Regions from separate parts of the Clostridium thermarum genome, predicted to be linked through region 2. Evidence: predicted binding sites of a transcription regulator. Region 2 holds the regulator's gene; the other holds the start of a gene.

Region 1 (5,310 bases), 1.7 Mb from region 2:
TCTCCAGCAGAGATAGCAGCAACTCTTGCTATGTCTTCCTTACCTTCTACAGGTCTGGAAATCTTCTTTATTTCCTCTACTGCCTTATCTACAGCCATCTTTATACCGTTTCTGATAAGTATTGGATTAGCTCCGGCTGTAACATTCTTTAAGCCTTCTCTGATTATTGCTTGTGCTAGTAATGTAGCGGTAGTAGTACCGTCTCCTGCTACGTCGTTAGTCTTTGTAGCAACTTCCTTTACCAACTGAGCTCCCATGTTTTCATATGGGTCTTCCAGCTCTATTTCTCTAGCTATTGTAACACCATCGTTTGTGATTAATGGAGCGCCAAATTTCTTATCAAGAACTACGTTTCTTCCCTTTGGTCCTAATGTAACCTTTACTGTGTCAGCAAGCATGTCAACGCCTTTTTGCATTTTTCTTCTTGCTTCTTCACCTAAAATAATGCTTTTAGCCATTCTAAAACCCTCCTATACTGCTTATAGATTATTCTACTACTGCCAATATGTCGTCTTGTCTAACTATTGTGTACTCAGCTCCGGATAATTTAACTTCTGTTCCGGAATACTTGGAGATTATAACTTTGTCTCCAACCTTAACTTCCATTTTAACTTCTTTTCCGTCTACATATCCGCCAGGACCAACAGCTACTACTTCTGCCTCCTGTGGTTTTTCTTTTGCTGTACCAGGAAGAACTATACCGCTTTTGGTAGTTTCTTCAGCTTCTAACTTCTTTAATACTACTCTGTCACCAAGTGGTCTAATGTTCATTTAAACCCCTCCTTAATGTATTATATTTATTATTTTGAAATTTTATATCCATTTTGTTAGCACTCATCATCACTGAGTGCTAATACAATTATTATAATAATTAATCCTAAGTATAATTTCAAATGCAATATTGGTAATAATAAGCACATTATTTTTGATATTCATTGTTTTCACAAATTAATCTTCCATTTATACATTATTTCTATTATTTTCTTTATTATACTCATTTTTATTAATTATCTGTGTCTGACCAATAAGGCTTTCTAAAATAAAACTTGTTAAATATCCCTACATTATATAAAATAAGAGTGAATGACTTTGAAATCATCGGAGGTAAAATTATGTACACAATGACACAAGGTTACAAAAGAAAGTCTAAAATAGACGTTGTTGTCACAATAGTAACAACATTGGCACTGGCACTTTTTTTTATCAGTTCCTCTGTTAAATTAATTCTAAATGCTAAGTTTATATATAATTGGGACATAGACTATCTAAAAATTGCAGAGACAAATAATATGGATAAGGCCGCGCTTAAAAATAATTATGATGTACTAATATCCTATGTACAGGACAAGGATATCCAGGAATTAAAGTTACCGGACTTTACAATGTCCCCTCAGGGTAAAATACACTTCGAGGAAGTAAAGGTCCTGTTTAATTATGTTGACTACCTCTTTTACAGTACAGTAATTATCAGTATCATAGGCATCATTATTTTATTGGTGAAAAGAAACTACAAATTTTTAAAACTTACATCTATACTAATGATACTTCTTCCTGTTGCACTGGCCATACCATTTGCAGTGGACTTTAATGCTACCTTCACGGCATTCCACAACATTGCCTTTAATAATGATTACTGGCTCTTTGACCCAAATTCAGACCCGGTAATAAACATATTACCGGAACCATTTTTCATGCATATGGCCATAGGCATACTGTTACTTGTTGCCTTATTTAGTCTCTTATCCTTCTTAATTTATAGGCTACTTAACAGGGAAAAGTCTTATTATGACTTTTAGTCTTTACCCTTCATATCATTTAACAGATTTTTGCCTTTAAAGGCACCAATAGCACATAAAATCAATGCAGAAACGGCAATAAATACTATAAGGTGTTTGTTGCCGTTATATATTCCCGCTCCAAAGCTTGCAGATATAATTATTCCCGGTATTCGTGCCACCATGGAAGCCAATAGAAAGTCTTTAAGTTTCATATCTGTGATACCGGTTATATAGGCTATGGCATCCTTAGGAAAGCCCGGAATAAAGTAAATGAAGAAAACCAACAGCATGACCCTTCCTCTTTTCCTTCTATCTCCACCATAGCCGGTATGTAATAGGCCTTTAAATAACCTTAGGTTCTTCTCCGATATTATTTTTTCCAAAAAGGGCTTCCCTAGCTTCCTAGCTATTACAAACACCAGGGCACTCCCTAATAGTATTCCCACTATAGAGGTGATTGAACCTCCGAGTACCCCATATATGTACCCTCCGGCAGCTTGAAGAAACTCTCCGGGAATAAAAAATATAACCACCTGCAGAAGCTGTAATAATGTAAAAACCACAATGCCACCCCTGCCAAATTCCAACATAAGCTTCTTTAATTCCTCAGGACTGGTCAAGGTGTAGCTATAGCTTTGTACAAAGATATAAACAAAGGAAAGCACAATCCCCAGGAAGGTTCCTGCCAATATTTCATATCTGCAGCAGTAAATATAGCAAAGGGGAAAGAACAATTTTGTTACTTTTCCATTTGTATTATTATCCATAATTATCCCTCGCTTTTGGTAATATAACTGTAGTATTCCTTATTGGGGGGTATAATATGTTAGTTGGTATAAAAAATTTCTGACACGGAAAATAGTAAAAAAAGACCCTTAATCATAAAGATAAGAGTCTCAAGTCCTAATCTCCAATCTGTATATTATTTTCTCTGGCATAATAGAAGAGATACTGCTGGGCAAAGCCCGCTTCTTCACCAAATTTATCACGTCCGAAATCTCTGATCTTTTTCAGCGAAACATCCGGTGCTAAATAGAAGTGCATCATGGCTCTTTTTACCCATACGTCTACCGGGAAGGCAGAGATTTTGTCCATGGAAAACAGCATTATGCAATCTGCAACCTTGGGACCTATGCCGCTGAAGAGCTGCAAGGCATTATGGCAGCCATCTGCACCCAGCCTTGCCATATCGTATATATTATACTGTTCAAAGCCTTCCACGCCCTGTAGGCTGTTGTAGATCTTATTTACAGTGTCTTTTACATATTTAGCTCTAAAGCCAAGGCCACAGGCCTCCAACTCCTGCTCCTCTGCTGCCACAAGCTGGTCTGGTGTTGGGAAGGCATAATATGTCTGGGCCTTGTACTCCAATGGAGTCCCCCAACGCTTACTGATATTTTCAATAGCCCTCTTTATCAAAGGAATCCTGTTGTTTGCTGATATTATAAAAGAGTTAACTATTTCAAAGGGCTCCTGTTTCAGGATTCTTATACCATAGCCAAAATCCACAGCCTCTTTTAAAAGGGGATCGTGGCTTAAATTATTTTTTATTTTTGAGTAGTCTCTGTTTAAATCGAAGTATTCCTGCCATATATTATAAAAGTCTTTTTCATCGCTGTTATATATTATTACATCATTTTCTTCCTTTACAAGCTCGATTACTCTTCCGTAAGCAACTCCTATAAAGTCATTTTCCGATACTCTATTCCATCTAAAGCACTGCCCGCACTCAAAGATATGTTGGAGTTGAAAATTTGCTGCATCTTTTAGCACAATGTAATTGTCCTTTACTTCAATTGATTTGTAGTCCAAAGTTACCCTTCTTTCTTAATTCTATAGATTTTTAATTTCAGCAGATTAATCATGAATTGTCTAATGTCTACCATTATCATTCCTATATTCTGCTTGTAACCTACTGTATTTATACGTTATATTGTACCATATAATTATGTAAAAAGAAATTCAGCCCTAAAGCTGAATTTCCACCTAAATTACTCATTACTCAATATTAATTATTAATTTTATTAGAAAGGTACTCATCAATAGCCTTTGCAGCCTTTTTGCCCGCTCCCATAGCCAATATAACCGTAGCTGCTCCTGTAACTGCATCGCCGCCGGCATAGACACCCTCTCTTGAGGTTGCTCCGGTTTCTTCTTGGGCAACGATACACCTGTGTTTATTGGTCTGCAAGCCCTTTGTAGTAGAAGAAATCAGTGGGTTTGGAGAAGTTCCCAAGGACATGATGACAGTGTCCACATCCATTATAAATTCAGAATCTGGTATTTCTATGGGCTTTCTTCTTCCGGAGGCATCCGGTTCTCCCAGCATCATTCTGATACACTTCATGCCTTTAACCCAACCATTTTCATCTGCCAAGATTTCTATGGGATTTGTAAGCACGTCAAAGATTATGCCCTCTTCCTTTGCGTGATGAACTTCTTCCATTCTTGCAGGAAGTTCTGCTTCGGATCTTCTGTATACCACATGAACTTCTGCTCCAAGTCTTGCAGCAGTTCTGGCAGCGTCCATAGCAACGTTTCCGCCACCTACAACCGCCACCTTTTTACCTACTCTTATCGGAGTGGAATAACCTTCTTTAAAGGCCTTCATTAGATTATTTCTTGTAAGGAACTCATTAGCGGACTGGACCCCGTTTGAGTTTTCTCCGGGGATTCCCATAAATTTTGGCAGTCCTGCCCCTGAACCTATAAATACAGCATCAAAACCTTCCTCTTCAAAAAGCTGATCTACAGTAATGGTCCTTCCAACTATTACATTAGTCTCTATCTTAACTCCAAGCTTTTTAACATTTTCTATTTCATGCTTAACAACGGTTTCCTTTGGAAGTCTGAATTCCGGTATACCATATACCAAAACTCCACCGGGTTCGTGAAGGGCTTCAAAGATTGTAACTTCGTAGCCCAGCTTAGCTAAGTCCCCGGCACAGGTCAAGCCTGCAGGACCACTTCCTATTACGGCTACCTTCTTTCCGTTTTTCTCCATAGTTTCACTTAAATCTATGTTATGTTCCCTTGTCCAGTCTGCTACAAACCTTTCCAGCTTACCAATGGCCACTGCCTCTCCCTTAACTCCAAGAACACATTTGCCCTCGCACTGGATTTCCTGAGGGCATACTCTTCCACACACCGCCGGAAGGGCACTGGACTGGGCAATTATCCTAGCTGCCTTTTCAAATTCACCCTCCTTAACATATTGTATAAAGGAAGGTATGTTAATGGTTACAGGACATTGTGTGACACAGAGGGGCTTTTTACAGTTAAGACATCTGGCAGCCTCTTGTTTAGCCTCCTCTTCTGAATACCCCAGGCATACCTCATCGAAATTTGTCACTCTTACCTTAGGATCCTGTTCTGTTATGGGAGTTCTTTTGAATCTATCCATTACCTTGTCCCCCCTTCGTTATTCTCATGACAGTCGCAGCCTTTTCTATGGTGGGTGTCTCCCTCTTCTGCCTTAAGAATTTTTCTACCCTCTTCGGTTTTATACATTGTCTGTCTTCTCATAGCTTCA
Region 2 (5,310 bases):
AGTGATGAGTAATGAGTAATTAAGGAGGCTTTTTCTTAGCCAGCTAAAAAAAAAGAACCATAATTACTAATTATTAATTATATTATAGCCATTTTGTTATATAAAACTACACATAAAGTTCAGAGAAAAACTCCCTGAACCTTATGTGCTTACTATTTCAACTGTTATTATTTTTCTTTTCCGAAGATTTTCCCCATAAAGGAGCCGTTCTTTTTCCCGTCTTTTCCTTCTTCATATTCTTCTCCGCTTGCTTCCATAAAGAGTTTCAGTGCTTCTTTCTGCTTTTCGTTTAATGTCTTTGGTACATCCACTATCACCGTGACAAACTGGTCTCCTCTTCCTGCAGAATTAACTCTTGGGACACCTTTACCTTTAAGTCTGAATATGGTTCCCGGCTGAGTTCCTTGGGGTACTGAATACTTTACGTCACCATCTACCGTAGGAACTTTTAATTCGGTTCCCAGGGCAGCTTGGGCAAAGCTTATATGGGCATCGATGTAAATATCTACACCTTTTCGCTTAAATACAGGATGGGAACCTACCTTAAGTCCGATGTATAAATCTCCTGGAGGTCCTCCGTTAGAGCCGTGCTCACCTTGTCCTCTCAATGGAATTACGTTATCATTATCAACACCGGCAGGTATATTAACTTTAATCTTTCTATTCTTTCTCTCCTTGCCCTTACCCTTACATGTCGGACATGGATCTGTTATTAATTTTCCTTTTCCACCGCACTTATCGCAAGTAGACATACTAACAAAACTGCCTAGGGGAGTGCTTCTTTGTGATCTGATTTGACCGGTACCTGAACACTTATCACAGGTCTTTGGAGATGTTCCCGGCTTAGCCCCATTTCCGTGACAAGTTTCACAGGTTTCATGTCTATGAATACTTATTTCCTTTTCTACACCAAATACTGCTTCTTCAAAAGTAAGCTTGAGAGTTACTTCTATATCAGAACCTCTTTCAGGCGCATTGTGTCTTCTTCTATTACCGCTGGAAAACCCTCCGCCAAAGAAGGTATCAAAAATATCTCCAAAACCACCCATGCTTGAAAAGTCAAAGCCACCATCGAAACCACCGAAACCACCTTGGAAATCTGTTGTACCATACTGGTCATACTGTGCTTTCTTTTCAGGGTCAGACAGAACCTGATAAGCTTCATTTATTTCCTTGAACCTTTCCTCAGCTTCTTTATTCCCCTGGTTCTTATCGGGATGGTATTGGATTGCTAGCTTTCTGAAGGCTCTTTTTATCTCTTCGTCACTGGCACCCTTCTGTATGCCCAGTACCTCGTAGTAATCTTTCTTCGCCATCCGTTTTTCACCACCTACAACAATCTCAACCTTTATATTATATACTTAAATCTAAAATAGGGAAAGGGTAATTTCTCCCTTCCCCTTATTACATATTTCAAATTATTTGTCATCTACTTTAAAGTCAGCATCTACTACATTGTCATCCTGACCACCGGCATTTCCACCAGCATTGTTTGCCCCCATATTGTTTGGATCAAAACCTTGTCCTTGTGGATTTGCATTAGCATATAGTTTGGAAGATATTGCGTAGAATTCTTGAGTAAGCTCTTCTGTCGCTTTCTTGATTGCTTCAACATCATTGCCGTCTTTAACTGCCTTTAATGCATCAAGCTTACTTTCAATCTTAGCCTTATCTTCAGCGGATACCTTGTCACCTAGTTCCTTTAAGGTCTTTTCTGTCTGGTAAGCTATCTGGTCAGCATTGTTCTTAGCTTCAATAACTTCCTTTCTCTTTCTGTCTTCTTCAGCATATCTTTCTGCTTCTTTGACAGCCTTATCGATTTCTTCATCACTCAAATTAGTTGAAGCTGTAATTGTAATATTAGCTTCCTTACCTGTTCCCTTATCCTTGGCAGTAACATTTACAATACCGTTGGCATCTATGTCAAAGGTAACTTCAATCTGTGGAATTCCTCTTGGAGCAGGAGCTATACCTGATAGTGTGAATCTGCCAAGAGTCTTGTTGTCTGCTGCCATCTGTCTTTCACCTTGAACTACGTGAATTTCAACGGAAGTCTGGCCATCAGCAGCAGTTGAGAATATCTGGCTCTTTCTTGTTGGAATAGTAGTGTTTCTTGGAATTAATGGAGTTGCAATTCCTCCCATAGTTTCTATACCAAGTGTCAATGGAGTAACGTCTAAGAGAAGTATGTCTTTAACATCTCCAGTTAATACTCCGGCCTGAATAGCTGCTCCAACAGCAACACATTCATCTGGGTTTACACCCTTTGAAGGTTCTTTTCCGGTGAACTTCTTAACAGCTTCTTGTACTGCAGGAATTCTTGTAGATCCACCAACTAATATAACCTTATCTATATCGCTTAAGCTTAGCTTAGCATCATCTAAAGCCTTTCTCATTGGTTCTATAGTTGCTTCTACTAAGTCATGAGTGATTTCATTGAACTTAGCTCTTGTTAGGTTCATATCAATGTGCTTTGGACCAGTAGCATCTGCAGTTATGAATGGAAGGTTTATGTTAGTCTGCATTGAAGAAGATAACTCTATCTTTGCCTTCTCTGCTGCTTCCTTCAGTCTCTGAAGAGCCATCTTATCTTTTCTTAAATCTATGCCATGATCAGCCATGAAAGTGTCTGCGATGTAGTCCATAATTCTCTGGTCGAAGTCGTCTCCACCAAGCTTTGTATTACCGTTTGTAGCCTTAACCTCGAATACTCCGTCACCTAATTCAAGAATAGATACGTCGAAGGTACCGCCACCAAGGTCATATACAAAAATCTTCTGATTTGTTTCAGTCTTATCAAGACCATATGCAAGTGAAGCAGCAGTTGGCTCGTTTATTATTCTCAACACTTCTAAGCCTGCTATCTTTCCTGCATCCTTAGTTGCTTGTCTTTGGCTGTCATTGAAATATGCAGGTACAGTGATAACAGCCTGAGTTACAGGTTCACCTAAGTAAGCCTCTGCATCAGCCTTGATCTTCTGAAGGATCATAGCAGAAACTTCTTGAGGAGTATATTCTTTTCCATCAATATTTACTTTATAGTTAGTTCCCATATGTCTCTTTATGGATATTATAGTTTTATCAGGATTAGTTATTGCTTGTCTTTTTGCTACCTGTCCAACCAGTCTTTCTCCATTAGCTTGGAAGGATACTACTGAAGGTGTAGTTCTTGAACCTTCTGCATTAGCTATTACTACCGGCTCTCCTCCTTCCATTACAGCTACACAAGAGTTAGTGGTTCCAAGGTCAATTCCTATTACTTTTCCCATTTACGTTTTCCTCCTTAAAATTCAAATTTAAAAATATCTATCATCGATAATCTGATATATAATTTCTAATTAGCTACCTTAACCATGCTGTATCTTATTACCCTGTCGCCTCTTTTATATCCCTTTTGAAATACCTCAGCCACCACATTTTTGCCCAGACTTTCATCCTCCACATGCATTACTGCATTATGTAGGTTAGGATCAAATTCTCCGTCTGTAGATATTTCTTCAACGTTAAGTCTGCTAAGAGAATCATTGATCTGCCTTAGGGTCATCTCGATACCTTTCTTTAAATCATCAATACTGCCTTCTGCCTTTGCAGCCCTTTCAAGATTATCAAAAATAGGTAATATTGTCTTTAAGACATCTATGCATGCGTCAGTGTAAATTCCTTCTTTTTCTTTAGCTGTTCTTTTTCTATAGTTATCATACTCTGCAGAAGTTCTCATTAAGCGGTCTTTCAAAGCTTCCAGTTCATTATTCAGTTTAGTAATTTCATCCTTAAGTTTAAGGTTTTCTGCCTTTAGATCTTCACAGCATTTTTCCTTTTGAGCCTCTTCCTGGGCCTCATCTTCGCCTTCTATTCCTTCAAACTCCTGATCTTCTTTTACCTCAGCCTCTGCAAGGTTTTCTTCTGTATTAACATCCTCTTCAGTGTTAACCTTCTCTTCATTCTCGCAGCAGTTGCAAATTTCTTCATTGTCTATGTTTTTCTTCTTTGCCATACCACATACCTCCATTCTAATCACTCCACACAAAGGCGAACTTTACCAATCATCAAAGCTAGTTAAATTCTTATTCAAAAGTTCGGTGACCTTATTTAAAAGGGAGATTACCTTTGAATAATCCATTCTTGTAGGTCCTATTATTCCAATAGTCCCCAAGGGTTTATCACCAACACAATAAGCCCGGGCAACTACGCTGTAGTCCTTTGCCTCAGGGATATAATTTTCTTCGCCTATGCTAACGGTGGTATTCTTAGTGGCAGGAAGAATTTTCTTAACACTTTCCTTGTTATCTACAAAAGTAATAAATTCTTTAGCCTTATCTATATCACTGTATTCTGCATAACGAAGAATGTTGGTCTCTCCCTCAGTAATGACATCAGAATTTTCCACTTCATTCAAGCAATCATATAAAGCCGGAATCATTTCATTAAAGATGTCATCATAGCCATGAAGGTCTTTCTTAATGTTGTTAATGACCTCCAGATTAATTCCTTCCATGGTTAAATTCTTTAATCTTGCATTTAGCATATTATTAAGTTTAAGAAGCATATCTGAATCTATAGGTCTGTTGATCCTTATTATATTGTTTTTGATAATTCCGCTGTCAGTAACAATTACCATCAGTATGCTTCCAACATCAATATTGATTAATTGAATTGTCTTTAAGCAGCTCTTCTTAACAGAAGGAGTCTTTACTACACAAGTCAGGTGAGTTAGTTTAGACAATACCACACTAACCTGTCTCATTATTTTATCTACTTCAAACAAAGCAGCATTTAGAAGCATGCTTCTGATGAAGAGTTCCTCTTCAGCAGTTATCTGGTGAGCTTTCATCAACTTATCAACATACAACCTATAACCTTTGTCCGATGGTTTTCGTCCCGAGGAAGTATGGAGCTGCTCAATGTAGCCCATTTCCTCTAAATCTGCCATCTCATTTCTTATAGTGGCAGAACTAACTCCAAGATCGTACTTCCGTGCTATAGTTCTTGAACCAACAGGTTCGCCAGTGCTTATATAGTCATTGATAATGGCATGAAGTATTTTTAGTTTTCTATCATCAAATTCCATACACTCACCTCTTTGTTAGCACTCACCGTCAATGAGTGCTAATGACTACGATTTAAAAATAACATTATCAATTTCCTTTGTCAACCATACTTATAAATTAATATAATGTCATTATTCATAATTAACATATTTTATAAAATGATTTCTACTTAAATCTCAATTTTACGCCGTATTATTATGACTTGTATATTTCTCACTGCTTATCCAGTATAAAGTCACTCATTACCGTATTTGATAGCTGA

What was found. The regulator HrcA, encoded in region 2, represses chaperone genes, less so after heat shock. The targets are predictions, from matches to a motif close to TGTTAGCACTCNNNNNNNNNGAGTGCTAACA.
Region 1: groES (co-chaperone GroES) is a predicted target of HrcA. The motif match lies at 826-856, and genes of this name have one in related genera.

What each region holds. Positions count from the first base shown of each region.
Region 1 covers NZ_CP040924.1:2,996,283-3,001,592, forward strand. Annotated here, with positions in the region: gene groL (chaperonin GroEL) at 1-458, opposite strand, end outside; gene groES (co-chaperone GroES) at 487-771, opposite strand; gene FHY60_RS13575 (TIGR01906 family membrane protein) at 1,113-1,796, shown strand; gene FHY60_RS13580 (TVP38/TMEM64 family protein) at 1,793-2,545, opposite strand; gene FHY60_RS13585 (DNA-3-methyladenine glycosylase family protein) at 2,682-3,590, opposite strand; gene gltA (NADPH-dependent glutamate synthase) at 3,787-5,181, opposite strand; gene FHY60_RS13595 (sulfide/dihydroorotate dehydrogenase-like FAD/NAD-binding protein) at 5,181-5,310, opposite strand, start outside.
Region 2 covers NZ_CP040924.1:1,299,419-1,304,728, reverse strand. Annotated here, with positions in the region: gene dnaJ (molecular chaperone DnaJ) at 168-1,316, opposite strand; gene dnaK (molecular chaperone DnaK) at 1,419-3,269, opposite strand; gene grpE (nucleotide exchange factor GrpE) at 3,335-3,994, opposite strand; gene hrcA (heat-inducible transcriptional repressor HrcA) at 4,037-5,068, opposite strand; gene hemW (radical SAM family heme chaperone HemW) at 5,262-5,310, opposite strand, start outside.